Regions from separate parts of the Thioalkalivibrio sp. ALE17 genome, predicted to be linked through region 2. Evidence: predicted binding sites of a transcription regulator. Region 2 holds the regulator's gene; each other region holds the start of a gene.
What was found. The regulator sigma-54, encoded in region 2, starts transcription at its own class of promoters, with help from an activator protein. The targets are predictions, from matches to a motif close to TGGCANGNTNCNTGCTT.

Region 1 (10,563 bases), on a different contig from region 2:
CGGGCGCATCGACCCCACCGCCGTGCGCGTGGGGCCGCTGGCGGGGACGCGCGTGTGCCCGCTCGCGCGCCAGATGCGCAAGCGCCTGCGGCGCCTGGGCGCGCATCTCGACTACCCCGTGGTGTTCTCCATCGAACAGCCGCGCAAGGGCACCGAACACCGCCCGGTGGGGGACGGCGGCCGGCCGCGTTCGGTCAACGGCACGATCTCCTACCTGCCCGCGATCTTCGGCCTGACCGCCGCCGGCCACGTAATCCAGAGCCTGATCGCCCGCGCCTGACCGCTATACACGGCTTGCTCCGTCAGACCCCTGCACCCACGGGTTCCGTCCTGCCCTGTGGGAGCTCAGCCCCCTGAGCGATACGGCCCGACCCCATCGGCCAGAGGGCTGGCCTCCTACAGGCCAAGACAACCCGCCCCCCTACGAAGATGCTATTCGTCGAATACCGCCTCGATGCGGGCCTGGATGTGCTGGTCGGCGTCCGGGCCATACTGCGTGGTGGCGGGATCGAAGCGGTCGCAGAAGGCATAGGCAAACTTCAGGTCCTTCACGCCCAGGGCGCCGAACAGGCGCGCCTCGAAGGAATGGTCCTCCGGATTCTGGGTCAGCGTGGGCCAGCCATCCGCCCCGGGTGCCAGCGCCGGGCCAAAGAACACGACTCCCGGCAGGTTCTTCAGGCGCAGGGCACAGGTGCCCTCGGTCACCCCGGCCATCGGCAGGAAATCGATGGTGCGCGAAAGGCGCTGCTTGCGGTTGAAGGCGATATCGATCTCGCCGCCGGCCGCGCGGATCGCCGGGGCCTCCGCCTCGAACGCCAGGGTCTCGAGGCCAGCCGCCCGCCAGGCCTCCAGGTCCTGTGCCCCATGGCGGCTGGGCAGGAACAGGTAGGCGGGCCTGGTGATGGCCCGGATCGCCGCCAGCAGGGGTTCCGAATACGCCGGCGCGTTGACCAGGATCCCGCCCAGTTCGAGGTCGTCGATCAGCCAGACCGCCGGCGAACCATCCCCGATGCGGTAAATGGTCCGGTCACGCAGTTCGACCAGCGGCGCGCTGATCACGGGTTCATTCGCCATGTGCGGGCTCCGATGACGGACGGGCGGGACGCGGCTCGATCCCGGCCATGGTGGTCTCGATCCATTCTTCGGCCTCGGCCAGCACCTCCACCGGCTTGCGCCCGGCGGTCTCGATCGGCGGGCCGATCACCACCTCGATGGTGCCGGGGTAGCGCCGGATGCCCTTCTTCGGCCAGAAGCTGCCACTGTTGAGCGCCACCGGCAGCACCGGGTAACCGGTACGCGCGGCCAGCATCGCGCCGCCCTGGCGGTAGCGCCCGTGTTCGCCCGGGGCCACGCGCGTGCCCTCGGGGAACACGATCACCCAGCGGCCCTCGTCGAGGCGCTGCCGGCCCTCGGTGACCAGATTCTCCAGCGCCTGGCGCCCGCCTTCGCGGTCGATTGGCACCGGATCGATCATCGCCAGCGTCCAGCCGAAGACCGGGATACGCATCAGCTCGCGCTTGAGCACCCAGGTCTGCATCGGGAAGATCGCGACGAAGGCGACGGTCTCCCAGGCCGACTGATGCTTGGACAGCACCACATGCGGGCGCGACGCATCGATGTGTTCGGCGCCGCGCACCCGGTAGTCCACGCCACAGGTCACCCGCAGCCACCAGACATTGAAGCGCCCCCACTGCGTCAGCACCCGGTAGCGGATGCGGCGCGAGAACGGCCAGATCAGCGGTGGCACCAGCACGCCGAAGACCAGCATCGAGCTGATGAACCCGAGCTGGAACAGCAGACCGCGGATCAGGGGCAGCATGCGGCGGCGCTATCCCGTGGCCAGGCGGCCGATGTCGGCCACGGTCTCGAACGCGCGGCGCAGTTCACGCAGCAGGGCCAGACGGTTGCGCCGCTCGGCGGCATCTTCGGCCATCACCATCACCTGGTCGAAGAAGGTATCGACGCGATCGCGCAGGCCCGCCAGCTCGCCCAGGGCGTGCAGGTAGTCACCATCGGCCACCGCCTGCTCGACGCCGGGACGCACCGCCTGCAGGCCCTGGTAAAGCTGACGCTCCTCGTCCAGCGCCAGGGCCTCGGGGTCGAGGTCGGCCTCGGCCTCCTCGCCGGCCTTGCGCAACAGGTTGTGGATGCGCTTGTTCGCCGCAGCCAGGGCCTCGGCCTCCGGGCGCTCGCGGAACAGGCTGACCGCGCGCACGCGGCGGACGAAGTCCAGCGGGGTATCGGGCGCGACCGCGGCCACTGCCTCGATGGTCTCGTGCGCCTGGCCCTGCTCCAGCAGGTAGCCGCGCAGGCGCTCCAGGATGTACTCGCGGACCGGCTCCACCGCCTGGTCGGCCTCCGGCACCCGTTCGCGGATCGGCTCGGCCGCGGCCTGCAGCAGCGGGGTCAGGGCCAGCGGCAGTTCGCGCTCGACCAGGATGCGCACCAGTCCCAGCGCGGCGCGGCGCAGGGCGAACGGGTCCTTGGTACCGGTGGGCTGCTTGCCGATCGCGAAGATCCCGACCAGCGTGTCCAGGCGGTCCGCCAGCGCCAGGGCCTGGGCCAGCGGGACATCCGGCAGTTCCGAACCGGACTGGCGCGGCCAGTAGTGCTGTTCGATTGCAGCCGCGACAGACTCATCCTCGCGGTCGTGCAGGGCGTAGTAGCGGCCCATCGTGCCCTGCAGTTCGGTGAACTCGAAGACCATCTGGGTCACCAGATCGCACTTGGCCAGGCGCGCGGCGCGCGCGGCCAGCCCGGCATCCAGCCCCATCAGGCCGGCCAGGCGCTGCATCAGGGCCTCCAGCCGCACGGACTTGTCGCGCAGCGTGCCCAGGCGCTTCTCGAACACCACGGAGTCCAGCGCATCCAGCCGTTCCTCCAGACGCTTCTTGCGGTCCTGCTGCCAGAAGAACTCGGCATCGGCGAATCGCGGGCGCAGCACGCGCTCGTTACCGTCGCGCACCGCATGCGGGTCGCGCGACTCGATGTTGCTGATGACGATGAAGTGCGGCTGCATGCGCCCGGCCTCGTCGACCACCGGGAAGTATTTCTGGTTGTCCTGCATGGTGGAGATCAACGCCTCCTGCGGGACATCCAGGAAACGCGGGTCGAAGCCGCCGGTCAGGGCCACCGGCCACTCCACCAGTGCGGTCACCTCGTCCAGCAGGTCGGCATCCACCAGTGCACGCCCGCCCAGGGCCTTGGCCTGTTCGTGCACCTGCGCCAGGATATTCTCGCGCCGCGCCTCGAACGACGGCTCGACAAAGCCGGGGCTGCGCAGCCGCTCGGCGTAGTCGTTGCCGCGCTTCAGCTCCAGCGCGCCGGGCTGGTGGAAGCGGTGACCATGCGTGGCCCGCCCGGCGGTCTGCTCCAGAACCGTCATCTCCAGCACCTCGGTCCCGTGCAGGACCACCAGCCAGTGCGCGGGGCGCACGAATTCGGTGCGGCTGCTGCCCCAGCGCATGCGCTTGGGCGTGGGCAGGGCTTCGAGCGCGGCCTCCAGCATCTCCGGCAGCAGCTCGCCGAGGGCGCGGCCCGGCTGCATCTGGCGAAAGACCAGGTATTCGCCCTTGTCGGTGGTCTCGCGCTCCAGGCGCTCGACCTCCACGCCGCAGGAGCGGGCAAAGCCCAACACCGCCTTGGTCGGCTCGCCGGCGTCATCGAAGGCGGCGGCCACAGCCGGGCCGCGACGCTCCTGCAACTGGTCCGGCTGCTGCCCCGGGACGTCCGGGAACAGCACCGCCAGCCGGCGCGGGGTGGCGAAGGTCTCTGGCACGCCCGGCTCCAGCCCGGCCTCGCTCAGCCGGTTGGCCAGGCCATCGGCCAGGGCGTCACGCAGGCGCGGCAGGGCGGCGGGGGGCAACTCTTCGGTGCCCAGTTCGATCAGGAGTTCGCGGGCTTCAGCCATGTCGGGTCCGTGTCGGGTCCATCACGACCGCGCGCAAGGGCGCGCGATCCGGGAAATAGGGTTCAGGCGGCGTCGGGCTTGTTGGTGTCGTCATCGGCGCACAACGGGAAGCCCAGGGCCTCGCGCGACTCGTAATACTTCTGCGCGACGTTTCGCGACAGCTCGCGCACGCGCAGGATGTAGCGCTGGCGCTCGGTGACCGAGATCGCACCGCGGGCATCCAGCAGGTTGAAGCTGTGCGAGGCGCGCAGCATCTGCTCGTAGGCCGGCAGCGGCAGGCCCAGCTCGATCATGCGGTCGCTCTCGTTCGCATGCTGATCGAAGGCGGCGAACAGGGCGTCGCGGTCAGCGTGCTCGAAGTTGTAGGTGGACTGCTCCACCTCGTTCTGGTGATAGACGTCGCCGTAGGTCACCGGGCGGCCGTCCGGGCCGACGGTCCAGACCAGGTCGAATACGCTCTCCACCCCCTGCAGGTACATCGCCAGGCGCTCCAGGCCGTAGGTGATCTCGCCGGACACCGGGTGGCAGTCCAGCCCGCCGACCTGCTGGAAGTAGGTGAACTGGGTGACCTCCATGCCGTTCAGCCAGACCTCCCAGCCCAGGCCCCAGGCGCCGAGGGTCGGAGATTCCCAGTTGTCCTCGACGAAGCGCACATCATGGGTGAGCGTGTCGAAGCCCAGCGCCTCCAGGGAGCCGAGGTAGAGGTCCTGGATGTCCGGCGGCGACGGCTTCAGCAGCACCTGGAACTGGTAGTAGTGCTGCAGGCGGTTGGGGTTGTCGCCATAGCGCCCGTCGGTAGGACGGCGGCTGGGCTGCACGTAGGCCGCGCGCCACGGCTCCGGCCCGATGGAGCGCAGGAAGGTCGCCGGATGGAAGGTGCCGGCCCCCATTTCCATGTCGTAGGGCTGCAGGACCACGCAGCCGTGGTCGTTCCAGTAGTCCTGCAAGCGACGGATCAGGTCCTGGAAGGTGGGGCTGCTGCTGGACGGGGTGCGTTCGTGCGCCATGCGGGATCCCGGGTCAGGGCAAAGCGGACAGTATATCGGCCCGGCTTCGGCCGCGGCCACCGTCAGCGTCAGCGCGAAACGCGGAGACGCCCGCGCGAGTCGGCACTTCCCTGTGGCGGCAGACGGTTTTGCGCCAGCCGGGAAGGCGCCCATACTGGAGGCTTGATCCGGTTCGGGAGAACCGCCCTGAGCGAGCCCCACGCCAATTCGGAGCCGACGGTGACCGCGGAGAACGGTCAGCGCTACCGCGACACCCGCCGAGTGACACTGGTGGGCGCGACCGTGAACAGCTTTCTGGCCGTCGCGCAGCTGCTCAGCGGCTGGCTTCTGAACTCGCAGGCGCTGGTCGCGGACGGCGTGCATACGCTGTCGGACCTCATCACCGACGGTGTCGTGCTGTTCGCCGCGCGCAAGGCTGCGGCATCCCCCGACCAGGACCACCCGTACGGCCATGCCCGCATCGAGACCCTCGCAACGGTGATCGTCGGGGTCTTTCTGGCAGCCGCGGGGCTGGGGATCGCCTGGGCAGCCGGCAGCCGGCTGGTCGACCCCGAGGCCATGACCGGTCCCGCCAATATGGCCATCTTCTTTGCCGCGCTGACCCTGGTCGCGAAGGAGGGCCTGTACCAGTACACCCACCGAGTGGCGAAGCGCCTGCGCTCGCGGATGCTCGATGCCAATGCCTGGCACCACCGTACGGATGCAATCTCGTCGCTGTTCGTACTGGTCGGCGTGGGTGCGGCGGTGGCGGGCTTCCCGTGGGCGGACGCCCTGGCGGCGCTGATCGTCGCCCTGTTCATCCTGCATATCGCCGGGCGCCTGATCGTGCGCGCCGCGGCGGAGCTGATCGACACCGCGCTGGAGCCGGAGAAGGTGGATCGCATTCACCGCACCATCCTGGACGTGCCCGGGGTGAAGGATGCGCACATGCTGCGCACCCGCCGCCACGGCAGCGACGTGGTGGCCGATGTGCACATCCAGGTCGCGCCGATGATCTCGGTCTCCGAGGGGCATCGGATCGCCGATGCGGTGTTCCATTCGGTGACCGACGAGCATGAGCGGGTCAACGACATCACGGTGCACGTGGACCCGGAGAATGACGCGGAGCAGGCGCGCAGCTCGACGCTGCCGTTACGGCCGGTACTGGTAGAGGCCCTGCGCGAGGCCTGGGCCGACACCCCGGAGCTGGACGCGGTGGAGCACCTGTCCCTGCACTACCTGGGCGGCCGGGTGCACATGACGCTGACCCTGCGCCTTGACGGGGCAACCGCGGCCCCGGATCTGGAGGCGCGGGCCCGGGCCCTGGCCGACCGGCTGCACGGCCACCCGCAGGTGGGCGACATGCTGGGCGAGGTCACGCTACTCTATCGTCCGTGCACTCATTAGGTGCGGCACACCCCAGCAAGCACTATCGTTGTGCGTATACGGCACCATGATGGTGCAAAACGGAGGCGGCGCGGCACCCGGGGTGCCCGTTTTTCGCGCGCCCGGGCCGAATCGGGCCGGATGGCATGATGCCTGCATAATGACCCACGAAGCCGTGCAGGGGCCAAAAGGCCGGCCGGCCAAAATCGAAGACTCAAGTGAAGACCAAGGAGACCCCCATGTCCGCAGCCGACGTGCTGAACCAGATCAAGGAAAAGGAAGTGCGCTTTGTCGACTTCCGCTTTACCGACTCCAAGGGCAAGGAACAGCATGTGACCATGCCGGCCCACGACATCGACGAAGAGACCTTCGAGGAAGGCAAGATGTTCGACGGCTCCTCGATCTCCGGCTGGAAGGGGATCAACGAGTCCGACATGATCCTGATGCCGGACGCCGAGTCGGCCGTGATCGACCCGTTCTTCGAAGACATGACCATGAACATCCGCTGCGACGTGGTTGAGCCGGCCACCATGCAGGGCTACGACCGCTGCCCGCGCTCCCTGGCGCGCCGCGCCGAGGCCTACCTGCAGAGCACCGGCATCGCCGACACCGCGCTGTTCGGTCCGGAGAACGAGTTCTTCATCTTTGACGACGTGAAGTGGGGTACCAGCCTGTCCGGTTCCTACTGCCGCGTGGACTCCCAGGAGGCGTCCTGGAACTCCGAGCGCGTCTACGAGGACGGCAACATCGGGCACCGCCCAGGCGTGAAGGGCGGCTACTTCCCGGTCCCGCCGGTCGACAGCCTGCACGACATCCGCTCCACCATGTGCGAAGTGATGACCGAGATGGGTCTGGAGACCGAGGTGCACCACCACGAGGTGGCCACCGCCGGCCAGTGCGAGATCGGCGTGGGCCCGGCGACCCTGACGCAGAAGGCCGACGAGGTGCAGATCCTGAAGTACGTGGTGCAGAACGTGGCCCACATCCACGGCAAGACCGCGACCTTCATGCCCAAGCCGATCGTCGGCGACAACGGCTCCGGCATGCACGTGCACCAGTCGCTGTCCAAGGACGGCAAGAACCTGTTCTCCGGTGACCTCTACGGCGGCCTGTCCGAGACCGCGCTGTACTACATCGGCGGCATCATCAAGCACGCCCGTGCGCTGAATGCCTTCACCAACCCGTCCACCAACAGCTACAAGCGTCTGGTGCCGGGCTTCGAGGCGCCGGTGATGCTGGCCTACTCCGCCCGTAACCGCTCGGCCTCGCTGCGTATCCCGTTCGTGATGAACCCGAAGGCGCGCCGGATCGAGCTGCGCTTCCCGGACTCCACCGCCAACCCGTACCTGGCCTTCGCCGCGATGCTGATGGCCGGCCTGGACGGTATCCAGAACAAGATCCACCCCGGCGACGCGATGGACAAGAACCTCTACGACCTGCCGCCGGAAGAGGAAAAGGGCATCCCGCAGGTCTGCCATTCGCTGGACCAGGCGCTGGAAGCCCTGAACCAGGATCGCGAGTTCCTGACCCAGGGTGGCGTGTTCACCGACGACATGATCGATGCCTACATCGACCTGAAGATGGAAGACGTCACGCAGATGCGCATGACCACCCATCCGATCGAGTTCGACATGTACTACAGCCTGTAAGGCACCCGCTTCCGGCCCCTCGGGGCCGCGAGGCCCATCCGCCGCCGCGCCCTCCGGGGCCGGCGGCTTTTTTGTGTCCGGGCTCGGGCTCCACGAGGACCGGCGGGCCACGCCCCGATCGCCGCCACGACCGGCGATGCCGGATCGGGCATCGCAAAAAAAGCCCCGCGGATGGTCGATCCGCGGGGCCTTCTCGTGTGGCACCGGAAGGGCTCTCCCGGGCCTCTGACCGGTCATCGGCAATCAGGCGTGCCAGCCGAACTCCTCGGCCTTCTGCTGTGCCAGCGCCGGGATGTCGGTGGCGACGAACTTCTCGTACAGCACCTGCACCCCGATCATGTGGTTGATCACCGCGTCCAGCTGGACCTGGGTCGCGGCCGGGGTGTCCTCGGACTCGTGCAGCTCGAACACCTGGCGCACGCCCTCCGGATCCAGCAGACCGGCCTCCTCGACCTTCTCCGGCGCGAGGTAGCGATCGGCCAGGGCCTTCATCGCGGCCCACTTGACCGGGTCGGTATGCGCCGGCGGTGCCATGAACGCGAACTTCTCGCGCTCGTAGAGCACCTTCGGCAGCAGGCCCTTCATCGATTCGCGCAGCACGTACTTCTCGGTGGGGCCCTTGATGCGCATGGTCGGCGGCAGGTGGGCGGCGAACTCGGCCAGGTGGTGATCGAGGAACGGCGGGCGCGCCTCCATCGAGTTGGCCATGTCCATGCGGTCGCCGCCCCAGGTCAGGATCTGGCCCTCCAGCATGGTCTTGATCCAGACGTACTGGGCCTTGTCCAGCGGGTGCCGGCCTTCCAGCATGTCGTTGTCCAGGGCATCGGCGATCGCCTTGCCCGGCTGGTAGCCCTGCATGCGCTCGCGGCGCTTCGGATGCAGCAGGCCCGGCACGTGGTCAGACGCGGCCAGCCACGGCTGCAGGCAGGACGGGGTGAAGCCCATCATTCGGGTGAACTCGGGGTCATCCACCTCGTCCTCGGCCAGCATCGCGCCGGAGACCAGCTCGTTGGACTCGTTCAGCATCTGCTGCCAGGCCTGACGATCGGCCTCCGGCAGGGTATCCAGCCCGTGCAGGAACATGTCGCGGCGGAACGCCGGGTAGCCGCCGAACAGCTCGTCCGAGCCCTCGCCGGTGACCACCACCTTGTAGCCGGCCTTGTTCACGTGGCGGCTCATCAGGAGCTTGGCCACGCCGAGGGTGTTGTAGATGGTGCGCTCGGCGTGCCACAGCGCCTCTTCGAAGTTGTCGTAGAGGTGGTCGGCGTTCAGGGTCATGATGTCCTGATCGGCGCCGACACTCTCGGCCATCTCGCGGGCGATCGCGGTCTCGTCGTAGTCGTCGTTGTCGAAGCCGATGGTGAAGGCCTTGACCGGCGACTGCTGGCTGGCCGAGGCCAGCCCCAGGGTGATGCAGGAGTCGATCCCGCCGGAGAGGTAGCAGGCCACCGGCACGTCGGCCTCCAGGCGCAGCTGGACGGCCTCCATCAGCTTCTCGCGCACGCCCTCGATCCAGTAGTTCTCGTCGGTCTCGCTCTCGGGCGGGCGCTCGGAGGCCAGCGGGAAGTCCATGTCCCAGTACTTCTCCTGGCGGATCTTCAGCTTGCCGTGGGCGCGCTCGACGATGACCATGTGGCCCGGCTTCACCTGGTGGATGCCCTCGAAGGCGGTGGTGCCGGGCACCATGGTCTGCATCAGCTGGTGGTACAGGCCGTCATCGGCGAACTGGCGCGGCACATCGGGGTTGGCGAACAGCACCTTCAGTTCGGAGCCGAACACGAAACTGCCGTTGGCCTCGGTAAAGTACAGCGGCTTGATGCCGAAGCGGTCGCGGATCAGGATCAGCCGGTCGTGCTTGCGGTCATACAGCGAGATCGCGAACTCCCCGCGAAAGTGCTTCACCGCATCCTCCAGCCCCTCGCGCTGGTACAGGTGCATCACCATCTCGGAATCGCTCTTGGTGCGGAACTTCACCCCGCGCGAGGTGAGATCGGTGCGGATGCGCTTGTAGTCGTACAGCTCGCCGTTGACCGCGGTCATGATCTCGCCGTTGGTCATGCAGAACGGCTGGCGCCCGCGGTTCTCGTCAAGGTCGATGATCGACAACCGCGCGTGGGAGAATCCCACGCCTCGGTCGTCCTGCGTCTTGTAGCCGAAGCCGTCAGGACCGCGGTGATACTGGATCGCGGCCATGTTGACCAGGGTCTGCGGGTCGACCTTGCGGTCCGGGTCGGCGTGAAAGATTCCGGCGATGCCACACATGGCATGTCTCCTTGGTTATCCGTTCGGTGCGAGCGGGGCGCGGCCCGGTCCGTTCCGGCGCGCCACGCCACTCGCGGTTCAGTTCACTACGAGGTTCAGTCTTCCGGGGTGTCCATGACCGCGCTGATACGGCGGACCACGCTGGTCAGCAGCGCCATGCGCACGAACACCGCCCCGCGCGCCTGGGCGAAGTACCAGTTGTGCGGGGTGTCATCGAGGTCCGTCGACAGCTCCGCACCGCGCGCCAGCGGGTGCATGATGATCGCGCCCTTCTTCAGCGGCGAGTTGCGGTCCAGCTTCAGGCCCTCGCCCATGGACTCGAAGGTATCGCCCACCCAGGCGATGGCGTTGATGTACACCACGTCCAGGT
Region 2 (10,563 bases):
CGTACGCATCACCATCCAGCCACGCGACGACGAATGAACGCACCCGCCACCAGCCCGGCGCCGGAACCCGCCGAGGCCCGTGATCGCCTGATCGGGCGCGAACTGACCAAGCGCTACGGCCAGCGCACCGTGCTCGACCAGGTGGATGTCGACCTCGCACCCGGTGAAGTGGTCGGCCTACTGGGTCCCAACGGCGCCGGCAAGACCACCTGCTTCTACAGCCTGGTCGGGCTGATCCGCCCTAACGCCGGGCGCATCACCCTGGGCGGGCACGACATCACCCGCGCGCCCATTCACGTGCGCGCCCGCGCCGGTCTCGGCTACCTGCCCCAGGAGGCCTCGATCTTTCGCCGCCTGAGCGTGTGGGACAACCTGCAGGCCGTGCTGGAACTGCGTCCCGGACTGGACCGCCACGAACGCCGGCGTATCGGCGACGCGCTGATCGAGGAGTTTCAGCTCGAGACCGTGCGCCACAGCCCCGGGATCGCGCTGTCCGGCGGCGAACGTCGGCGCGCCGAGATTGCGCGGGCCCTGGCCGGTGACCCGCAATTCATCTGCCTGGACGAGCCCTTTGCCGGGGTGGACCCGATCTCGGTGGGCGATATCCAGGATGTAATTCGCCACCTTGCAGCGCGCGGCATCGGGGTTCTGATCTCCGATCACAACGTGCGCGAGACCCTCGGGATCTGCCACAGGGCCTATATTCTGAGCGAGGGGCGCCTGCTGGCCGCCGGGACACCCGACGAGCTACTGGCCGACCCCCAGGTGCGCCAGGTCTATCTCGGCGAGAATTTCCGCCTGTGATGCCGGCACGCGCACAACCCGCGCCGGTGCACAAACCACGAGGCACGATTTAAGATCGCTCTTATGGTCACCCGCGCCCCGCATAGCCAATGCTGAAACCCGGCCTGAATCTTCAGCTGGGTCAGACGCTCACCATGACCCCGCAACTGCAGCAGGCCATTCGCCTGTTGCAGCTGTCCACGCTCGAACTACAGGTGGAGATCCAGCAGGCGCTGGAGAGCAACCCGATGCTGGAGCAGGTGGAGGACGAGGACGAGATGGCCGCGACCGAGCGCCTGGACGCGGAGGGCGAGGTGGTGGAAGGCGACCGCATGGAGGCCACTACCACCAGCGATGACGTGATTCCCGAGGAGCTCACCACCGACAGCCGCTGGGACGACATCTACGAACCGCCGCCCGCCCCCAAGGGCGTGGATGACCGCGACCCACTGGAGAACACCAGTGACGATGACGGCGAGGGCCTGCAGGACCACCTGCTGTGGCAGCTGCACCTGAGCCACCTGACCCCGCGCGACCAGCGCATCGGCGCGGCCCTGATCGACGCGATCAGCCCCGATGGCTATCTCGAAGGCGACCTCGAGACCCTGGCCGAGACCATCAGCCGCGGCGAGGACGAACCCGTCGGCGTGGACGAGGTCGAGGCGGTCCTGCACTGGATCCAGCAATGCGACCCGCTGGGCGTGGGCGCGCGCGACCTGCGCGAATGCCTGGAGATCCAGCTGCGCGAACTGGCCCCGGACGCCCCCGCCCGCGAGGCCGCCCGGGCGATCCTGGAACACGGCATGGACAGCCTGGGCAAGCGGGATTACAAAGCCCTGCAACGCCAGTCGGGTGTGCGCGACCCGGACGAACTGGCGCGCGCCCTGGACCTGATCCGCACCCTGAACCCGCGGCCGGGCGCGCAGATCAGTGCCGCCACCTCCGAATACGTGGTGCCCGATGTCTACGTGCGCCACACCCCGGAGGGCTGGCGCGTGGAGCTGAACCCGGAGATCGCGCCACGCATCCGTATCAACGACCTCTACGCCGGCATGGTGCGCCAGGTATCGGATGCCCGCGACAGCGCCTTCATGCGCGACCAGCTGCAGGAGGCGCGCTGGTTCCTGAAGAGCCTGCACAGCCGCAACGACACCCTGCTGCGCGTCGCCGAGGCGATCGTCCATCGCCAGCAGGGCTTCCTGGAACACGGCGAGGTCGCGATGCAGCCATTGATCCTGCGCGATATCGCCGAGATCCTGGAGATGCACGAATCGACCATCTCCCGGGTCACAACCCAGAAATACATGCACACCCCGCGCGGGGTCTTCGAGTTCAAGTATTTCTTTTCCAGCCACGTCGGCACCAACGACGGTGGCGAGTGTTCCGCCACCGCCATCCGTGCCATGATTCGCGAATTGATCGACGACGAACCCGCGAACAAGCCGCTCAGCGATGCCCGGCTCGCCCAGATCCTGGCGGACCGGGGCATCAATGTGGCGCGTCGCACCGTAGCCAAGTACCGCGAGGCGATGCACATCCCTTCATCCAGCGAACGCCGGCAGATGGCCTCCATGCCCACCGGCCACAAGTAACCAAGGAGTCCCGACCATGCAGATCAACCTGACCGGCCACCATGTGGACCTCACCGACGCCCTGCGCGACTACGTCAACGAGAAGTTCGCGAAGCTGGAGCGCCACTTCGACAAGGTCATCGACGTGCACGTCGTGCTGACCCACGAGAAGACCCAGAACCAGTTCAACAAGGCCGAGGCGAATCTCCAGGTCAGCGGCAATCACATCCACGCCGAGGCCTCCCACGAGGACATGTACGCCGCCATCGACGCGCTGATCGACAAGGTCGACCGCCAGCTGATCAAGCACAAGGAAAAGGTCAAGGATCATCACCGGGCCGAGGGCGCCCAGCGCAACCGCGAGCAGGCCTCCTGACCCATGTCCATTGCCGAGCTGATCACCGCCGAGCGCATCCGCCTGGAGCCGGAATGCTCCAGTCAGAAGCGGGCCCTGGAGGCCCTGTCGGAACTCCTCGCCGGCGGCGGTGATGCCGGCGGACCGGGCAGCACCGCGATCTTCGAGGCCCTGTCCGCGCGCGAAAAGCTGGGCTCCACCGGCCTGGGCCATGGGGTTGCGATCCCCCATGGCCGCCTGGCCGATCTCGAGGCTCCGCGCGTGGCCGTCCTGCGCCTGGAGAGCGGCGTCGACTTTGACGCCATGGACCACGAGCCGGTCGACATCCTGATCGCCCTGCTGGTCCCGGAGGCCGCCACCAGCGATCACCTCGACCTGCTGGCCCAGCTGGCGCGCGGGCTTTCGCAACCGGACACCATTGCCGCCCTGCGCCGGGCCGGCGATGCCGCCAGCCTGGAACAGGAACTCGTCCGCCGCTTCCGCGAGGGCTGATCCCGTGCGCCCCGCACCCTGCCACGCCACCGATCCCCGCCGGCCCTGCTCATGAACGAGGCACTGGGCGAAGGCGGGATTGCCCGCGACATCAACGTGGAGAGCCTGATCCAGGCTATGGGCAACCGCCTGGATCTGCGCTTCGTGCATGGCGAGCACGCCGCCCCCGACCGCAAGCTGGTCGGCGAGGACGGGGATGACCTGCCACTGGCCGGCCACCTCAACCTGATCCGCCCCAACCGCATCCAGGTCATCGGGGACTTCGAGGCCCGCTACATCGCCGGCCTCAGCGACGACCAGCGCAACGACCTGATCCTGGAGATGGCCCGCACCGGCACCACCGCGGTGATCTTCGCCGAGGACACCTGCCCGTTCTCGGAGATGCCCCATGCCCCGCAGGAGGCGCTGCCGCTGATCCTGTGTTCCAGCACCAGCAGCCACGAGATCATCGCGCTGCTGCGCTACTTCCTGCAGCAGCGTCTGGCGCACTTCGAGGTGCGCCATGGCGTGTTCATGGAGATCCTCGGCATCGGTGTCCTGATCAGCGGGGCCTCCAGCGTCGGCAAGAGCGAGGTGGCGCTGGAGCTGATCTCGCGCGGGCACCGCCTGATCGCCGACGATGCCCCCGAATTTGCGCGTATTGCCCCCGACATCGTGCGCGGTCACTGCCCGGCCCTGCTCCAGGACCTGCTCGAGGTGCGCGGGCTGGGGGTCCTGAACATCCGCGCCATGTACGGCGACTCCGCGATCAAGGGCGGCAAGTACCTGCGGCTGATCATCGACCTGCGCGATCACGGCGAGCCCTCGCCGGTCCCCGACGACCGGCTGAACGGCCGCCGCGGCGAGATCGACATCCTTGGCCTGCGGATCCCGCTGATCAGCCTCCCGGTGGCGCCGGGTCGCAACATCGCGGTGATGATCGAGGCCGCCGTGCGCAACCACATGCTGCACATGCAGGGCTACATCGCCGGGGATGACCTGCGCGCCCGCCAGCGCCGGCAGATGAGCGGCGAGGCCGAGGAGCCGCCCTACCACCGGGCCGTGCCCGCCACGACCGTCCCTAACCCGGACCCGGAGGGCTGAGCCCGCCATGCGCCTGCTGATCGTCAGCGGTCTGTCCGGATCCGGCAAGACCGTGGCCCTGCACACCCTGGAGGACGCGGGCTATTTCTGTGTGGACAACCTCCCGCTGCCGCTGCTGCCGGACCTGATTCGCCAGGTGCGCCAGGGCCACTACGACACCGAGGGCGATCGCCACCTGGCGGTCGGCGTCGACGTGCGCAGCGGGCTGGAGGCCCTGAAGGGGTTTGCCAGCCTGCTGGCCGGGCTACGGGCGGAGGGCCTGCAGGTGGAGGTCCTGTTCCTGCAGGCCTCAAGCGACGTACTGCTGCGGCGCTACCACCTGACCCGGCGGCGTCACCCGCTGGCGCGCGATGGCGTGCCCCTGGTGGAGGCCATCGACCGCGAACGCGAGTGGCTGGGCCACGTCGCGGCGGAGGCCGACCTGACGGTGGACACCTCGCGGCTGTCGATGCACGACCTGGCCCGTACCCTGCGCGACCGCATGGGCGAGCGCGGAGAGCACGAGCTGTCCCTGCTGTTCCAGTCCTTCGGCTTCAAGCACGGCGCGCCGATGGACTCGGACTTCGTGTTCGACGTGCGCTGCCTGCCCAACCCCTACTACGAACGCGAGCTGGCCGGCCTGACCGGCCGCGACCCGGCCGTATGCGAGTTCCTCGAGGGGCACGGGGAGGTCGCGGCCATGTTCGACAGCATCCAGGGCTTTCTCTCGCAGTGGCTCCCGCGGCTGCTGGAGGACCACCGCAGTTACGTGACGGTCTCGATCGGCTGCACCGGTGGCCGACACCGCTCGGTATACCTGGTCGAACGCCTTGCGGGGGCGTGGCGGGACCGGGAACATGTTACTGTTAGCACCCGTCACCGCGAGCTGGGCAAGCAGTAACCACGAAGCGCGGGGGCAGGCCCCTACGGAACCCGCAATTGGAGCAGATCCATGGGCGTTGGTCTCATTCTGATCACGCATCAAAACCTGGGCGACACCCTCTTGCAGACCGCACAAAGCATGCTTGGCGGCCTGCCCGATGACTGCGAGTCCATGGCGATGTCCCAGAACGACGACCCCGACGAGGTCCTGGCCCGCGCCCGCGAGCGCCTGACCACTCTGGACAGCGGCGCCGGGGTACTGATCCTGACCGACATGTTCGGTTCCACCCCCTCCAACGTCGCCAGCCGAGTGGCTCGCGGGGCCAACGCGCGCGTGATCGCCGGGATCAACCTGCCGATGCTGATCCGCGTCCTCAACTACCAGCATCTCCCGCTGACCGAGCTGGTCAACAAGGCCCTGTCCGGCGGGCATGACGGAATCCTTCTCTGCGACCAGGAGTGCAGCGATGCCGCAGCGCGTAGTCCCCATCGTTAACCGCCTGGGGATGCACGCGCGTGCTGCGGCCAAGTTTGTCAGCCTGGCCAGCCAGTACGCCGCCGATGTCACCGTCTCCCGCAACCAGCAGGAGGTCAACGGCAAGAGCATCATGGGGGTCATGATGCTGGCCGCGGCCCAGGGCAGCGAGATCACCATCGAGACCGAAGGCGAGGATGCCCCCGAGGCGCTGGACGCGCTGACCGAACTGGTGGCCGACCGTTTCGGCGAAGAGGCCTGACCCCCCTGACGCCTGTGTGCCGCTGAACAGGCGGCTATCCCCCTTATCCCGGCCCTAACCCGGCCCGACGCCGAGGTCGGACACCTCCGCCGCCAGCCCCTCGAACCCGAGCTGCGCGAGCTTGCGCTCGGCCAGGCGCACGGCCGCGTACAAGGCCTGCTCGGGGGGGGTGCCGGAGACCAGCGCATCGATCAGGCCGGCATTGAAGGCATCTCCCGCACCCACGCTGTCCACCACCTGCAGACCGGGCGTGGGTGCACAGTGGTGGATCGCGCCACGGGCAGCCAGCCAGGCACCGGCGCTTCCGGCCGTCACGGTCAGGATGCGGTCGGGGAAGCGGCTCGCCATCTGCCGCAGCGCGTCCTCCGGTGTGTCCGCCACAGTGGCAGCCCAGTCCCGCGAAAGCATCAGGACGTCGGCATACTCCAGGCAGGCCTCCAGGCCGGGACGGGGTTTCTCCAGCTCCAGCGATACGGGCTGGTCGAAGATACTCGCGCGCGCGGCTGCCAGGATCGCGACCAGGGCTTCGGGGTTACGGCCCTCGAAGTGCAGCCAGTCGTATTCCGACCAGGGCACGCCGGAGACATCCGCTTCCTCCAGTTCGGGGAGATCGCGGTGGTGGACGATGGTACGGCTGCCGGTGGCCCGGGAACGCAGGATATGCGAGGTCGGCGTCGCTCCGGGCTTCCGCACGCAGTGCCGCACGTCCAGCCCGCGCGCCTGCAACTGCTCGACCTGGGCATCCCCGCCCGCGCCCCGGGCAATCACCGCGGCCAGTCCCGGGCGATGCCCGAACTGGGCCAGGATCGCCGCGGTATTGGTAGCGTTGCCGCCGGGCTGGGTCGTGCTGGCGAGCGCGCGGATCTCCGCGTCCTCGGCGGGAAATGCGGCGACGTCGAGGGTATGGTCGAGGGTCACAATGCCGGTGGCGAGGATGCGTGCCATGCGGGCTCCAGAGGTCCGGGGGCGCCATTCTGGCGGCTCGAGCCGACTACGTCATCTCCCGGGCCCGACCCGCATTCGTCATCGGGAAGCGCTCCTGCGACAATAAGCATTCCGTTTCTGGAGCTCCCCCGACGCGTATGGCCACGTTCCCCTCTCCCCAGTCCGCGGAAGCCGCGTTCTACGAAGCCTTTCAGGCGGGCGACCCGCAGGGCATGCGCGAGGTCTGGCACGACAGCGACGAGTGCGTCTGCATCCACCCCGGGGGCGAACGCCTGCAGGGCACGGACGTGATCCTGGAGAGCTGGGACGACATTCTGCCCGGCATGCGCGGCGTCGTGGTCCACCGCACCCAGGTGACGGCGATCCCGGGCGATGACCTCGTCCTGCACGTCCTGCGGGAAAACCTCTACGTCCACGGGGAGCGCCGAGGCGTGATGCTGGCGACCAACGGGTACCGCCAGGTGGGCGACAGCTGGCGCATGGTGCTCCACCACGCCAGCCCGGACCCGGAACCGGCCCCGGAATGGCCGACCGGGGGTATGCACTGATGGAGACCGATGCCGACCGCTGCGTCGAGGCGTACTACACCGCGTTCCGCGCCGCCGACATCGAGCAGATGATGCGCCTGTGGGCCGAACGCCCGGACATCGTCTGCATCCACCCGGGCAGCCCGCGCGCGCACCGCGGCGTGGCGGAGGTGATGGAGAGCTGGCTGCTGGTCTTCGCGCGCGAACTGAACATCGGTATCGAGCCGAAGATCGTGGGGCGCCACGAGAGCGGCGAAGTCATCAGCCTGGTCATCGAGGAGGCGATCACCCGCCCGGGCGACGTGGCGCCGACCGGGACCATCCTGATCAGCCAGACCTGGCGACGGGTGGATTCGCGCTGGCGGCTCCTGTTCCATCACGCCTCGCACGGCCGCCGCTCGCCCCCCTCCCAGGAAGGCATGTTCGTCCCCGACGGCGGCGGCAACACTCGCCACTGACGACCAACTGGATAACCCAACGGGAACCGCACACAGAAAGTCAAAAGCGGATCACAGGAAGGCTGGAAGATGGGAAGTTGGGTCAGGGTCCGGTGCGCTCGGGCATCACTCGCAAAATCACTCTTCCGCTCTTCCAGACTTCCTGTCACCGCTTTTGTCCTGTTTCCCCAAGAGGTCGAGCAAACTAACCGTCGGAGCGGGGCTGGCACAGGTCGGGGCGCTGGACCTGGAGGGCCGAGCACACGCCTTTGACGGCGTCGCGCACACGGCGACCTTTGCCCTCCAGTGTCAGGCTGGCGATCTCCTGATAGAGCGGGTCTCGCGCCTCGAACAGCTCCTGCAACCGCGCCTTCGGATCCGCCGCCTCCGCAATCAGCGGACGCTTGCGGTTGCGCCGAGTGCGGCGGAACTGCTCTTCAACCGGGACGCGCAGGTAGATCACGAACTGATCGCGCAGCCGCTCGCGATTCTCCGGGCGCTCGACAATCCCGCCCCCCGTGGCGATCACGGCCCCTTCCTGTTCCAGCAGGGATTCCAGCATCGCCGTCTCGCGCTTGCGAAACCCCGCCTCGCCCTCGAACTCGAAGATCGTCGGGATATCCACACCGGTACGCCGCTGGATCTCCTGATCCGTGTCGAAGAAGGGACGCCGCAGCAGCCCGGCCAGGCCGCGCCCGATTGTGCTCTTGCCGGCCCCCATAGGGCCTACCAGTACGATGTTCTGCATGGTCGCCAAGGCTACTGGCTGGGTCCGACAAAGAAAAGCCGGGGACTGGCCCCGGCTTTTCGGATCAACTCCCGGTGCCTTCGGCAGCCGGGGTATCACGCGGACTCAGTCGAGCACGCGCGGGGTCACGAAGATCAGCAATTCGGCCTTGGTGTTCTCCGTGGAGCGGTTGCGGAACAGGTTGCCGAGGAACGGGATGTCCCCGAAGAACGGCACTTTCTCCAGGTTGGTGCGGCTGTCGATCTCGTACACGCCGCCCAGCACCACGGTCTCGCCATTGCCGACAAAGACCTGGGTCTCCACCTCGCGCTTGTTGATCCCCGGCACGCCGAGGATGACGCGCTGGCTGGGCTCATCCTTCTTGACGTTGATGTCGAGGATCACGTTTCCGTTCGGTGTGATCTGCGGCGTCACCTCGGTGGAAAGCACCGCCTCGATGAACTGGGTGGACGTCGCCCCGGAGGCGGTCGCCTCCTGATAGGGGATCTCCTCACCCTGCTTGATCGTGGCGGTCTGGCCGTTGGCGGTGATGACACGCGGGCTGGAGATGATCTCGCCGCGACCCTCGACCTGCAGGGCCGACAACTCGAGATCCAGCAACACGCCGCTACGCAGAATGCTCAGGCCTGCCTGCCCGGCATTACCACCGGCCGGCAGCGAACTGTTCAGCCGATCGCCAATGGCAAGGCCACCCATGTCCCCGGGACTCGTCCCCAGGGCGCTGTTCGAGCCTTCCAGCGATCCGGACAAACCCGCAGGGGTGCGTCGATCACTTCCACGAGTAGCGCTGATCCCAAAACGAGCGCCCAGTTCGCGGTTGAAGGTGTCCTCCGCGATCACGATACGAGTCTCGATCAGGACCTGCTGGACCGGGACGTCCAGCGTAGAGACCAGACGACGCACGTCCTCGATCCGGCTCTGAGTGTCCTGCACCAGCAGGGTATTGGTACGCGTATCGATGGTGATGCTGCCACGCTCGGACAGGAACTGGCCGCCATCACCACCCCGGATCAGCGAGGCAATCTGTTCCGCCTGGGCGAAGTTGATCTGCACGAACTCGGTGCGCAGGGGCTCCAGCTCCTGGCGGTCACGCTGTGTCTCCATCTCCTGGCGCTCGCGCGCGGCGATCTCCTGGCTGGGGGCGACGTACAGGACGTTGCCGTCCATGCGCTTGTCGAGGCCGCGGGCGCGCAGAATGATGTCCAGCGCCTGGTCCCAGGGGACGTTGTTCAACCGCAGCGTGATGTTGCCCCCCACGGTATCGCTGACCACGATGTTCAGATCGGTGAAGTCCGCCAGCAGCTGCAGGACGGAGCGCACCTCGATGTCCTGGAAATTCAGCGACAGGCGTTCACCCTCGAATTCCTCTTCCTCACGCGCACGGGCCTGGCGCTCCGCCTCGGAGATCGGGGCGACCTCGAGGACAAACTGGCGGTCGCTCTGGTAGGACAGGATCTCGTATTCCCCGCGCGCCTCGACCTCCATACGCACGCGGTCACGTTCCGCGACGGTGTCGATCATATGCACCGGGGTGGCAAAGTCGACGACGTCGAGGCGGCGCTCGAGGGCTTCGTCGATCATCGCGCGGGGGAAGGTCATCTCGATGCGCCCCGCCTGCTCACGGACGTTGATCTCGGCGCCGGAGCGCGAGAGATCGACCTCGACGCGACCCTCGCCCTCGCTGCCGCGACGGAAGTCGATTCCGGTAATCTCGACCGGGCGCGCACTGCGGGTGACCGGGGTCGGTTCACCCGCGCGGTCCACGACCTGCTGGGTTCGGGCATCCGCCTCGGAGACCCCGCGACCCAGGGTCAGGATCAGGTTATTGCCCTCCACCCGGGTCTGGTACTCGGAGGCCTGGGTCAGATTGAGGACCACGCGCGTGCGGTTGCCCGCCTCTACGGAGCTTGCGCGCAGGATGGGCCCCACGTTCAGGTCGGTCTCGCGCTGTGGCAACGAGTTGCCCACGTTGGGCAGATCCAGCGCAATACGCGGCGGCGAATCAATCGCGAAGGCACGGATGT
Region 3 (10,563 bases), on a different contig from region 2:
GAACAGCCCCGCGCGCACGCGTTCCTCCAGATCCTGGTGGGTCGCGGCGATGATGCGCACGTCCACCCGGATCGGCGTATGGCCACCCACGCGGTAGAAGGTGCCATCGGACAGCACGCGCAGCAGCCGGGTCTGCAGGTCGAACGGCATGTCGCCGATCTCGTCGAGAAACAACGTGCCACCATCGGCCTGTTCGAAACGGCCCTTGCGGCTCTGGTTGGCGCCGGTAAACGCACCACGTTCGTGGCCGAACAGTTCACTCTCCAGCAAATCCTTGGGGATGGCCGCGGTATTCAGGGCAATCAGCGGCTGATCGGCGCGCGGGCTGTGCTGGTGCAGGGCACGGGCGACCAGTTCCTTGCCGGTGCCAGACTCCCCGTTGATCAGCACGGTGATGTTGCTGCGCGACAGGCGGCCGATGGCGCGGAACATCTCCTGCATCGCCGGGGCCTCGCCGATGATCGGGGTTTCCTCGATCTCGGGGCCAGCGGTGCCATTGTCCTGCCCGGCGCGCCGCGCCTCCAGTGCCCGCTGCACCAGGGCCACGGCCTCGTCCACATCGAACGGCTTGGGCAGGTATTCGAAGGCCCCGGTCTGGTAGGCGCCCACGGCGCTCTCCAGATCGGAGAAGGCCGTCATGATGATCACCGGCGGCGGATCCGGGCGCGTCTGCATGCGCGCGAGGAAGTCCAGGCCATTCAGTCCCGGCATGCGGATATCGGCGACGATGGTGTCCGGCACCGGGTCCCGGTCGAGCGCCGCCCAGGCGGCGTCCGCGGTCTCGAAGCCGCGCACCGCGATCGCGTGACGCTGGAGGGCACGCTCCAGCACCCAGCGAATCGAGTCGTCGTCGTCAATGATCCAGACAGTGGGCTCCATCACTTCCTGGCCTCCCGGGCCTTCGGGGGTTCAAGGGGCAGCAGGATGTCGAACGTGGTCGCCCCCGGGCGCGAATGGCATTCGATCAGACCGTCGTGCAGCTGGATCAGGCTCTGGGCAATGGGCAACCCGAGCCCGGTCCCGGCGGCGCGGCCGGTCACCATGGGGAAGAAGATGCGTTCGCGGATCTCCTCCGGGATACCGGGCCCGTTGTCGCGCACGCTCAGCTTGGCGACCAGGCGGTGGCGATGGCCGGAGATGGTGTACTGGCGCAGGATGCGCGAGCTCAGGGTGATCTCGCCCCCGTCCTCCAGCGCATGCACCGCGTTCTGCACCAGATTCAGGATCGCCTGCACCAGCATGTCGCGATCGGCCTGCACGTCCGGGATGCTGGGGTCATAGTCGCCGCGGATCTTCAGCCCCAGCGGCAGCTGCACACTGACCAGGCCCCGCACGTGCTCCAGCACCTCGTGCAGGTTGACGGGCTCGCGCCGCGGCAGGTTGTTCGGCCCCAGCATGCGATCGACCAGGCTGCGCAGCCGGTCGGCCTCGCGAATGATGATCTGGGTGTATTCCTTCAGGCCCGAGTCGTCCAGTTCGCTGGCAAGCAACTGCGCCGCCCCCCGCAGCCCCCCTAGCGGGTTCTTGATCTCGTGGGCCAGCCCCCGGGTCACCGCGCGGGTGATCGCCTGCTGCTTCTGTAACTGCTCCTCGCGGCTGATGCGCTCGTGGCGATCGATCGCATTCAGCTCGAACAGCAACTGCCCCGGCTTGTCGCCCTCGCCACGGAGCGGGGTGATGACCACGTCGGCGAGGAAACTTTCGGCCCGCAGCGGCTCCATCTGGCGCGCGCGCAGGGTGATCGGCTGATCCAGCGTCAGCGCCGAGCGCAGGCGGCTGGACAGATTCCGGTCCAGCTTGAGCCACTGGCCCAGACCATGCCCGACGATGCGTTCGCGACTGAGACCGAGCAGCACCTCGGCGGCGCTGTTCATGCTCAGCAGGCAAAGCTCGGCATCGGTCACCAGCACGGCCGTGGAGAGGTCGTCCCACCAGGGCGGGGTGGCCGGGCCGGAATTGGAAGCGGGCGTGGTCATCAAGAGGCCTCAAGCAGGAATCGCGCCAAGCAGGAATCGCCAGGCGGGGCGCCGAAGCCGGGGGCACGGTCACAAAACGCAGCCGAATCGCCAACCCCCAGAACCCAAAACGCCCCATGATGGTGCAATCATAGCACCATCATGGGGCGCTGTGTGCACTATTGAAGTGCAGAGATCGAAGTTGTCAATTCGGAGCCGGCGTCACCGGCCAGGGAGACGCTGATTGAATCGCGCGTTCGCGCTCGAGTCGCTTTTGCGTGCGAACAAGGCGCGGTGACTGCCGTGCAGTCACTCTGCACAAGGGAACCGCAACGCCGCTCCCCCGCAAAAGCGGCCGAGCCCCTTCTTTCAATAGCTTGCGGGGTTGGTGCCTCCTGTTCCCCGATCCTGCGTTGCGCCGCTTGCGGGTAGAACCACTACCCGCTGCACGACGCGCCTTGTCTCGGAAAACAGGGGGCACCAACGCGGACGTGCGATTCAATCAGCGTCTCCCTAGGGCGCCCTGGGTGCCTGCGGGGCCCTGGGCGCCTGCGGCGCACCCCCGGGCGGGAATTGCTGCGGCCGCTGCTGCTGTTGCTGCTCGCGCGGAATGGCCATCCGCAGCACGTTGAACTCGATGGTCGCGCTCGCCCCCAGCTCCTCGCCGGATGCGTCCACGATCCGGGCCTGCAGCGTATGCTCGCCGCGGTTCAGCCCCTCGAAGGTCGCCGTGGGCGACTGGCCCTCGCCCGCCTCCTCGCCGTTCAGCACCCAGATCACGCGATGGCCGGCGTCGGCATCCAGCGCTGGCTCGAGATCCAGCTCGGCACTCACATTGCCGTCGTTCGCCCGCACCCCCGAACCATCCTCCGGACGGGCAATTGCGACCCGCGTGTACGCACCCTCCGCCTCCGGCTGACCGCGGGGCCGCACGGGCCGCTCGAGAATCTCCCGCGCACCTTCCAGCGGGACCGCGCGCATGGGCTCGCGCACGTCCACGGGCTCGCTGGCGCGCCCCTCGGGCGGGCGGTCGCCAAAATGGACATTGCCCTGATCGTCGGTCCAGCGGTAGACGTCGGCACTCGCAAGCGCCGGGGCGAGAAGGACAGCCAGCGACAAGGCCAGCCAGAGCGTGGTTCGGAACATGGGTCTTCCTCCTTGGGCGGGATGGCGCGGCACCACCACCCTGCCTCCCGTGTACGTTCGGACCACCACAAGCCCGGAAGCTCCCGCGCCACCGGCACGGGCCAGCCGGGATCAGGCGGCCGCGCGAACCCAGACGCCCTGCAGCCGAGCCGCATCGGCCTGCAGGGTCGCGAGACGATCCCGCTCGACCGCCGCGGCCGTTCCCGACTCCAGCGCGGACAGCCAGTCATCCAGCGCAGCCAGGCGGAGCATCGTGGGCGCCGCCCCGCGTTCGATTGCAGTCAGTGGCCGCCGGGCATTGAACCCGGCCAGCACGGCCCGGTACCGATCGGCATCCGGCTGTCCGGAGGCGTCCACGGCGAGCGCCAGGGCGATGCGCGCGAGCTGCCAGAAGGCCGGTACCGGCGCGGGCGGGATCACCAGATCGGCAAGACCGGCACCTTCCGGGTAGATGCGCACGGACTGCCAGTAGCTTCCCGCCAGCGGCAGGTCCTCGAAACGGTAGAGCCCCTGGTGGTGCAGCTCGGCGTCCAGGATCGCCCGGGACTCGGCATCCAGCGTGGACGCCATCGCATCGGCGCGCTCGCGCATCTGCTGCTGCAGCACCCCGCGCCGGTAGCCCTCGCCGACGGGCAAGGCCCCGGCCGTGTGACGCCCCTGCCAGTCGGCGGCGCGCTCGCCCAGGGCCTCCAGACTGCCGGGCCCCTCGGCCGCAACCGCGCCCTGCAACGCCTGACCGCGCTCCAGCACCAGCAGGACCTCACCAGAATCGGGATCCGCACCCCGGCCGATCACGCGACCGCAGCCGCCAGGTACCTCGCCGAGCGCGGATTCGAGCGCCGGCGCCACGGCGGATGCCAGGCGCAGACACTGCACCGGCCGGCCATCCAGTTCGAGGCCGCTCGGGCCATGGGTCAGGGCCAGGCCGGTCGCATCGGCGCAGGCCCGGGTCTCGGATTCGTTCTCTACCATCGGAAAATCACCCAGGAGGGGGGTACGAAATTGGGATCCAGCTCGTTGCGACGACCGTCCAGCGTGCCGTCGCCCGTGGTGTCGATCAGGTAGTAGGTCGGGCCCACGGCGGGCGTGACCTCGACCATCACCAGCTCGCCACCCATGCGGTATTCGCGCCGGGTCTCGCCGTCGCGCTCGATGATGATGATGTCGGCGTCCTCCAGCGAGCGCTGTTCGCGGGCGCGTTCATCCAGCACCGGGGGCGGTGGATCCGCGCCCTCTTCAAGCTCCGGCGGCGGCGGGGCATCCCCCCACTCGCGGTCTTCCTGCGCCAGCGCCGTGCCGGAGACCAGCAGCAGGGCCGCCAGCAGCGACAGGGGCAGGCTCGCACGCATCGAGGTCATCATCACAGTTCCATCAGTCGTTTCTTTTCTTCCGCGGACGGCTCGAAGCTGCGCGCCTCGTAGTACTCGAAGATCACGTCCACCACGTCTTCCGGTGAATCTACCAGCGAGTATAGCTGGAGGTCTTCCTCGTCGATGGTGCCCTGCTCCACGAGCGTATCCCGGAACCAGTCGAGCAGGCCCTTCCAGAACTCGCTGCCCACCAGCACGACCGGGATGCGCCGGGTCTTGCCGGTCTGCACCAGGGTGAGGATCTCCGCCAGCTCGTCCAGCGTCCCGAAGCCCCCGGGCAGCACCACGTAGGCCGAGGCGTACTTGACGAACATCACCTTGCGCGAAAAGAAGTGACGAAACCCCAGGCCCACGTCCTGGTAATCGTTCGCACTCTGCTCGTGCGGCAACTGGATATTCAGGCCGATGCTCGGCGAGCGCCCGGCGAACGCCCCCTTGTTGGCCGCCTCCATGATGCCCGGACCGCCGCCGCTGACCACCGCGAAACCGGCGTCCGAGAGCTGCCGCGCGGTCGCCTCGCCCAGCTGGTAGTAGCGATGCTCCGGCGGGAAGCGGGCGGAGCCGAAAATGCTCACCGAGGGCTTGATATGCGCCAGGCGCTCGAAGCCCTCCACGAACTCCGCCATGATCTGGAAGATCTTCCAGCTCTCGCGGGTCAGGGCGGAGTCATCGATCGGGCGCAGGCCCGGGTGTTCGGCACGTTCGCGGTTGTTCATGCAGCGGGTTCCCAAGGGTGAAGGCTTCAGCGTACCGGCGCCCCCGGGCGCGCACAAATGGTCGCGGCCCGGGCCGGGCCTGTAGAATGGCGCACGTTCCCTGTCCGGATTCCACCTTCATGTCGCAAGCGCCTCTTGTCCTGGTCGACGGCTCGTCGTATCTGTTCCGGGCCTACCATGCCCTGCCGCCGCTTACCGCGCCGGATGGCGCCCCGACCGGGGCGATGATTGGTGTGGCCAACATGCTGCGCAAGCTGCGCGCGGACTACGGCCCGGAGCACATGGCGGTGGTGTTCGACGCCAAGGGCAAGACCTTCCGCGACGACATCTATCCGGAATACAAGGCCACCCGGCCGCCGATGCCGGACGAGCTGGCCGCCCAGATCGAACCGTTGCACGAACTGGTGCGGGCGATGGGCCTGCCGCTTTTGTGCGTCGAGGGCGTGGAGGCCGATGACGTGATCGCGACGCTCGCCGACCAGTCGGCCCGCGCCGGGCACGACGTGGTGATCTCCACCGGCGACAAGGATCTCGCGCAGCTGGTGAATGACCGCATCACGCTGGTCAACACCATGAGCGGGGTCACGCTGGACCCCGAGGGCGTGCAGGAGAAATTCGGCGTGGCCCCAGAGCAGATCGTCGACTACCTCGCGCTGATGGGCGACAGCGTCGACAACATCCCGGGCGTGGACAAGGTCGGCCCCAAGACCGCGGCCAAGTGGATCGCGAAGTACGGCGACCTCGACACCATCCTGGAACAGGCCGACGACATCGGCGGCAAGATCGGCGAGAACCTGCGCGCCGCGGCCGAGCGCCTGCCCACCTCGCGCGAACTGATCACGGTCAAGCGCGATGTCGAGCTGGACGTCGGCCCCGACGACCTCAACATCCGCGAGCCGGATCACGAGCGCCTGCTGGAGATGGTGCGCCGCTACGGCTTCACCCGCTGGCGCGCGGAGCTGGAGGGCGGCGAGGCCGAGGCCGCTGGCGGCAATCCGGGCTCGCCGCTGGCGAAGGCCGACTACCGCACGTTGCGCGAGGAGGTCGAACTGGCCGAGCTGCTGGAGCGTCTGGACCAGGCCGAGCGGGTCGCCTTCGATACCGAGACCACCAGCCTGGATGCGATGCGCGCCGAGATCGTCGGCATGTCCTTCGCCTTCGAGCCGGGCACCGCCTACTACCTGCCGCTGGCCCACACCGGGCCGGATGCCGACCCGCAGCTGCCGCGCGCGGAGACGCTCGAACGCCTGAAGCCGTGGCTGGAGTCGGAGCGCCACGGCAAGCTGGGGCATCACCTGAAGTACGACCGCAACGTGCTGGGCAATCACGGCATCACCCTGCGCGGCATCGTCGACGACACCCTGCTCGAGTCGTTCTGCCTGGACGCCGGCGCCAACCGCCACGACCTCGACTCCCTGGCCGAGCGCCACCTGGACTACCAGACCACGCACTACGAGGACGTGGCCGGCAAGGGGGCGAAGCAGATCCCGTTCGCCGAGGTGGATATCGGCATCGCCACCGATTACGCCGGCGAGGATGCCGATATCTGCCTGCAGCTGGATGCGGTGTTCCAGCCACGGCTGCAGGAGGCTGAAGGCCCCGCGTTCGTCTACCGCGAGATCGAGATGCCGCTGGTCCCGGTGCTGGCGGATATCGAACGCGTGGGCGTAAAGGTGGACCCGGATCTGCTCGGCGAGCAGAGCCAGGAGCTGCTGGCCGAGATGGAGCGCATCGAGCGCGAGGCCTTCGAGGAGGCCGGCGGCGAGTTCAACCTCGGCTCGCCCAAGCAGATCCAGGAGATCCTGTTCGAGCGCCTGGGCCTGCCGGTGCTGCGGCGCACGCCCAAGGGCCAGCCCTCCACCGCCGAGGACGTGCTGGAGCAGATGGCGGACGACTACGCCCTGCCGCGCCTGATCCTCGAGCACCGCGGCCTGTCCAAGCTGCGCAGCACCTACACCGAGACCCTGCCCCGGCGCATCCACCCGGAGACCGGACGGGTGCACACCTCCTACCACCAGGCGGGGGCAGCCACCGGGCGGCTGTCGTCCTCGGAGCCGAACCTGCAGAACATCCCGGTGCGCACCGAGGCCGGCCGGCGCATCCGCCGCGCGTTCATCGCGGATGAGGGACACCAGCTGCTGGCGGCGGACTACTCGCAGATCGAGCTGCGCATCATGGCCCACCTGTCGCAGGACGCGGGCCTGCTGAAGGCCTTCGGCGAGGGCCAGGACATCCACCGCGCGACCGCCGCCGAGGTCTTCGGGCTGGACCCGGAGCAGGTCTCCGGCGAGCAGCGCCGCGCGGCCAAGGCGATCAACTTCGGCCTGATCTACGGCATGTCCGCCTGGGGGCTGGCGCGCAACCTCGGCATCGAGCAGGGCGAGGCGCGCGAGTACATCGACCGCTACTTCAATCGCTATCCCGGCGTGCACGACTATATGGAACGCGCGCGCGCCTCCGGGCGCGAGAACGGCTATGTCGAGACCCTGTTCGGCCGCCGCCTGTACCTGCCGGAGATCAACAGCCGCAACGGGGCGCGACGCCAGCAGTCCGAGCGTGTCGCCATCAACGCCCCGATGCAGGGTACCGCCGCCGACATCATCAAGCGCGCGATGGTACGGGTCGCCGATGACCTCGCCTCGGCGAAAATCGAGGCACGCATGATCATGCAGGTCCACGACGAACTGGTGTTCGAGGTGGCCGATGCGGCCGTGGAGGACCTGACCACGCTCGTGCGCCAGGCCATGAGCGGGGCCGCGGATCTCGACGTGGAGCTGGTGGTGGATGTCGGCACCGGCACCAACTGGGATGACGCCCACTAGATGGCCGGCTCGCTTGCCAGGGGTTTCAACCGGGCCGCCCCCTGGGTAGTCGCGGTCCTGCTACTGGCAACTGCCTGGGTGCTGGCCGACCGCTATCTGGACACCGGCAGCTCGAGCGGGATCACCATCGTCCAGCCGGAGGACTGCGACCTGAACGCGGGGCCCTGCAGCGCCGACCATCCGGCGGGCGGTACGCTGACCCTGGCGATCACGCCACGCCCCGTGCCGATGCTGCAACCACTTGAGCTGACCCTGGAGCTGGACCCGGTGGCCCGGGGCAACCTCGGCGAACCCGAGGCCCTGGAGCTGGATCTGGCCGGGGTGGAGATGTACATGGGCTTCCAGCGCCCGCGGCTGGAACATACCGGCGACGGGCGCTACGTCGGCGAGACGACACTGCCGATCTGCACCACCGAGGCCATGACCTGGGCCGCCACCGTGATGCCCGCGGGCGATGCGGATGCAGCCCGGGTCCAGTTTCGTTTTGTCACCCGTCGCAGCCACAGCGACAACCCCTGAGGAAAACCGACATGCAGCGTATCCCGCTGAGCAGCCTGCTCTGGGCACTGGCCGTGCTGGCGGCCGGCGCCCTGCTCGTCTTCGTGATGCTCCGCCCGGCACCACCCCCCGTGTCCCAGGGGGCCGACCACGAACGCCTGCCGGTGGCCGATGCGGTATCCGGCGGGCCGATCGAACTGCCCGTTTCCACCACGGGCGAGCGGTTCCGGCTGGCGGACCTGGAAGGGCAATACGTCTGGGTCTACTTCGGCTACACCGCCTGCCCGGATGCCTGCCCGACCAGCCTGGGCTGGATCAGCGCCGCGCTGGACCGCTTGCCGCCCGAGCTGGAGGGCGAGGTCGCGGCGGTACTGGTAAGCGTCGACCCGGAACGTGATGACCGCGAGCGCCTGGAGACCTATGTGGGGCACTTCCACCCGGCCATCCAGGCGGCGACCGGGTCCCACGAAGAGCTGCAGCCGATCACGGAACGTTACGGCGTGTTCTACGAACGCACCGAGATCGACTCGGCCATGGGCTACGTGGTCGATCACAGCTCGTCCACCTACCTGGTCGGCCCGGAAGGCGACTTGCTGCAGATCTACCCGCACGGGACACCCGCCGCCGAACTGGTGGAGGGCCTGCGAACCCATGCGGAGGCCACCGGGACAGCCAACTGAGCCACACCCCGGACGGCAACGATGGATTCTGTGAAAAAATTCGCAATCGAGAGGCACGCGGCAGGAACTTTGCCCGCGCAGTGCTTTCTCACTTACTGAGCGCTCTAGCCCAGCGCGGCCCGCTTCTCTCCCTGAGCGGGCAATAGGCCTCTCTCCCCCCTGTAGAGGCCGAAATTAGCCCCGGTCCCACCCCAAGGCCGGGGCTTCTTTTTGTCTGCGTTTCGTGTATCCGCTCGACCGTCGGGCAGAGACGGGCCTCAGCCGGTCGCGGGAGCCGACTCCGGATCATGCTCGGCCAGCCAGCCACCCAGCAGGCCGCGCAGGTCATCGACACCCTGGTTCTTCAGCGAGGAGAAGGTCTGCAACGTCGCCTCGACGCCCATGGCCTCCAGCTCGCCATGCGCCTTGCGCAACTGGCGGTCGGCCTCCTGGCGCGAGAGTTTGTCCGCCTTGGTCAGCAGGCAGTGCAAGCGGCAGCGCTCCAGAGGCACCCAGTCCAGGAGCTGGCGATCCAGCTCGGTCAGCGGCCGGCGGATGTCCATGATCAGGACCAGACCGATCAGGCACTGGCGTTTTTGCAGGTAGCCACCAAGGAGCTGGTCCCATTCCGCGCGCTTGCCGGCCGAGACCTTCGCGTAGCCGTAGCCCGGCAGGTCGACCAGCCGCCAGTGCTCGGCCGGCGGCAGACGGAAAAGATTGATCTCCTGTGTGCGCCCCGGGGTACGGCCGACCCGCGCGAGCGCCTTGCGTCCACACAAGGCGTTCAGGGCGCTGGACTTGCCGGCGTTGGAGCGCCCGGCAAAGGCGATCTCGACGCCGGTGTCGGCCGGGAGCTGGGCAATCTGCGCCACGCCACGCAGGAAGTCGGTTTCGCGAAATCGGGGTTCCATGGGGCGAGAGAGCGTCCTAGGGAAACACTGATGAATGTACACGCTCGCGCTCGAGTCGCTTTTGCGTGCGAACAAGGCGCGGTGAGTGAAGTGTAGCCGAGCTACATAAGCGAGCCGCAACGCCGGGCGCACGCAAAAGCGGCCGAGCCCCTGCTTTCAATGGCTTGTGGGGTTGGCACCCCAGGTTCCCCGATCCTGCGTTGCGCCGCTTGCGGGTAGAACCACTACCCGCTGCGCGACGCGCCTTGTCTCGGAAAACCTGGGGTGCCAACGCGAGCGTGTACATTCATCAGTGTTTCCCTTGGCCGAGTGCCGGACTCGGTTTATTTTTGAGCACAAATTAGCATTGTGCTATAAACTGCGCCCCTTATGTTGATCGCCCTACGATGGGGCACAAGGAACGGGTCGCGACCCGGCACGCATTTACAAGCAGGAGATTCTCCGTCATGAACCACAAGCTTTCCGCTCTCTTTGCTGCCCTGTCCG

Region 1: a site for sigma-54 is predicted at 6,425-6,441, ahead of glnA (glutamate--ammonia ligase). Genes of this name have one in related genera too.
Region 3: a site for sigma-54 is predicted at 1,988-2,004, ahead of glnL (nitrogen regulation protein NR(II)). Genes of this name have one in related genera too.

What each region holds. Positions count from the first base shown of each region.
Region 1 covers NZ_AUDT01000002.1:307,597-318,159, forward strand. The annotation lists gene H609_RS0103085 (ThiF family adenylyltransferase) at 1-280, shown strand, start outside; gene H609_RS0103090 (hypothetical protein) at 433-1,074, opposite strand; gene H609_RS0103095 (1-acyl-sn-glycerol-3-phosphate acyltransferase) at 1,064-1,819, opposite strand; gene glyS (glycine--tRNA ligase subunit beta) at 1,829-3,910, opposite strand; gene glyQ (glycine--tRNA ligase subunit alpha) at 3,973-4,917, opposite strand; gene H609_RS0103110 (cation diffusion facilitator family transporter) at 5,080-6,303, shown strand; gene glnA (glutamate--ammonia ligase) at 6,522-7,931, shown strand; gene asnB (asparagine synthase (glutamine-hydrolyzing)) at 8,175-10,193, opposite strand; gene H609_RS0103125 (aspartate carbamoyltransferase) at 10,289-10,563, opposite strand, start outside.
Region 2 covers NZ_AUDT01000003.1:84,567-95,129, reverse strand. The annotation lists gene lptA (lipopolysaccharide transport periplasmic protein LptA) at 1-37, shown strand, start outside; gene lptB (LPS export ABC transporter ATP-binding protein) at 34-804, shown strand; gene H609_RS0103650 (RNA polymerase factor sigma-54) at 894-2,375, shown strand; gene hpf (ribosome hibernation-promoting factor, HPF/YfiA family) at 2,392-2,730, shown strand; gene H609_RS0103640 (PTS sugar transporter subunit IIA) at 2,734-3,201, shown strand; gene hprK (HPr(Ser) kinase/phosphatase) at 3,253-4,284, shown strand; gene rapZ (RNase adapter RapZ) at 4,292-5,164, shown strand; gene H609_RS0103625 (PTS sugar transporter subunit IIA) at 5,216-5,641, shown strand; gene H609_RS0103620 (HPr family phosphocarrier protein) at 5,613-5,882, shown strand; gene H609_RS0103615 (PfkB family carbohydrate kinase) at 5,937-6,827, opposite strand; gene H609_RS0103610 (nuclear transport factor 2 family protein) at 6,965-7,375, shown strand; gene H609_RS0103605 (nuclear transport factor 2 family protein) at 7,351-7,812, shown strand; gene H609_RS0103600 (shikimate kinase) at 7,997-8,539, opposite strand; gene pilQ (type IV pilus secretin PilQ) at 8,645-10,563, opposite strand, start outside.
Region 3 covers NZ_AUDT01000008.1:25,586-36,148, forward strand. The annotation lists gene ntrC (nitrogen regulation protein NR(I)) at 1-879, opposite strand, end outside; gene glnL (nitrogen regulation protein NR(II)) at 879-1,976, opposite strand; gene H609_RS0107080 (DUF4124 domain-containing protein) at 2,469-3,101, opposite strand; gene H609_RS0107085 (hypothetical protein) at 3,213-4,073, opposite strand; gene H609_RS0107090 (DUF2782 domain-containing protein) at 4,067-4,462, opposite strand; gene H609_RS0107095 (TIGR00730 family Rossman fold protein) at 4,462-5,187, opposite strand; gene polA (DNA polymerase I) at 5,307-8,009, shown strand; gene H609_RS0107105 (hypothetical protein) at 8,010-8,528, shown strand; gene H609_RS0107110 (SCO family protein) at 8,540-9,187, shown strand; gene yihA (ribosome biogenesis GTP-binding protein YihA/YsxC) at 9,445-10,077, opposite strand; gene H609_RS0107120 (cytochrome c) at 10,524-10,563, shown strand, end outside.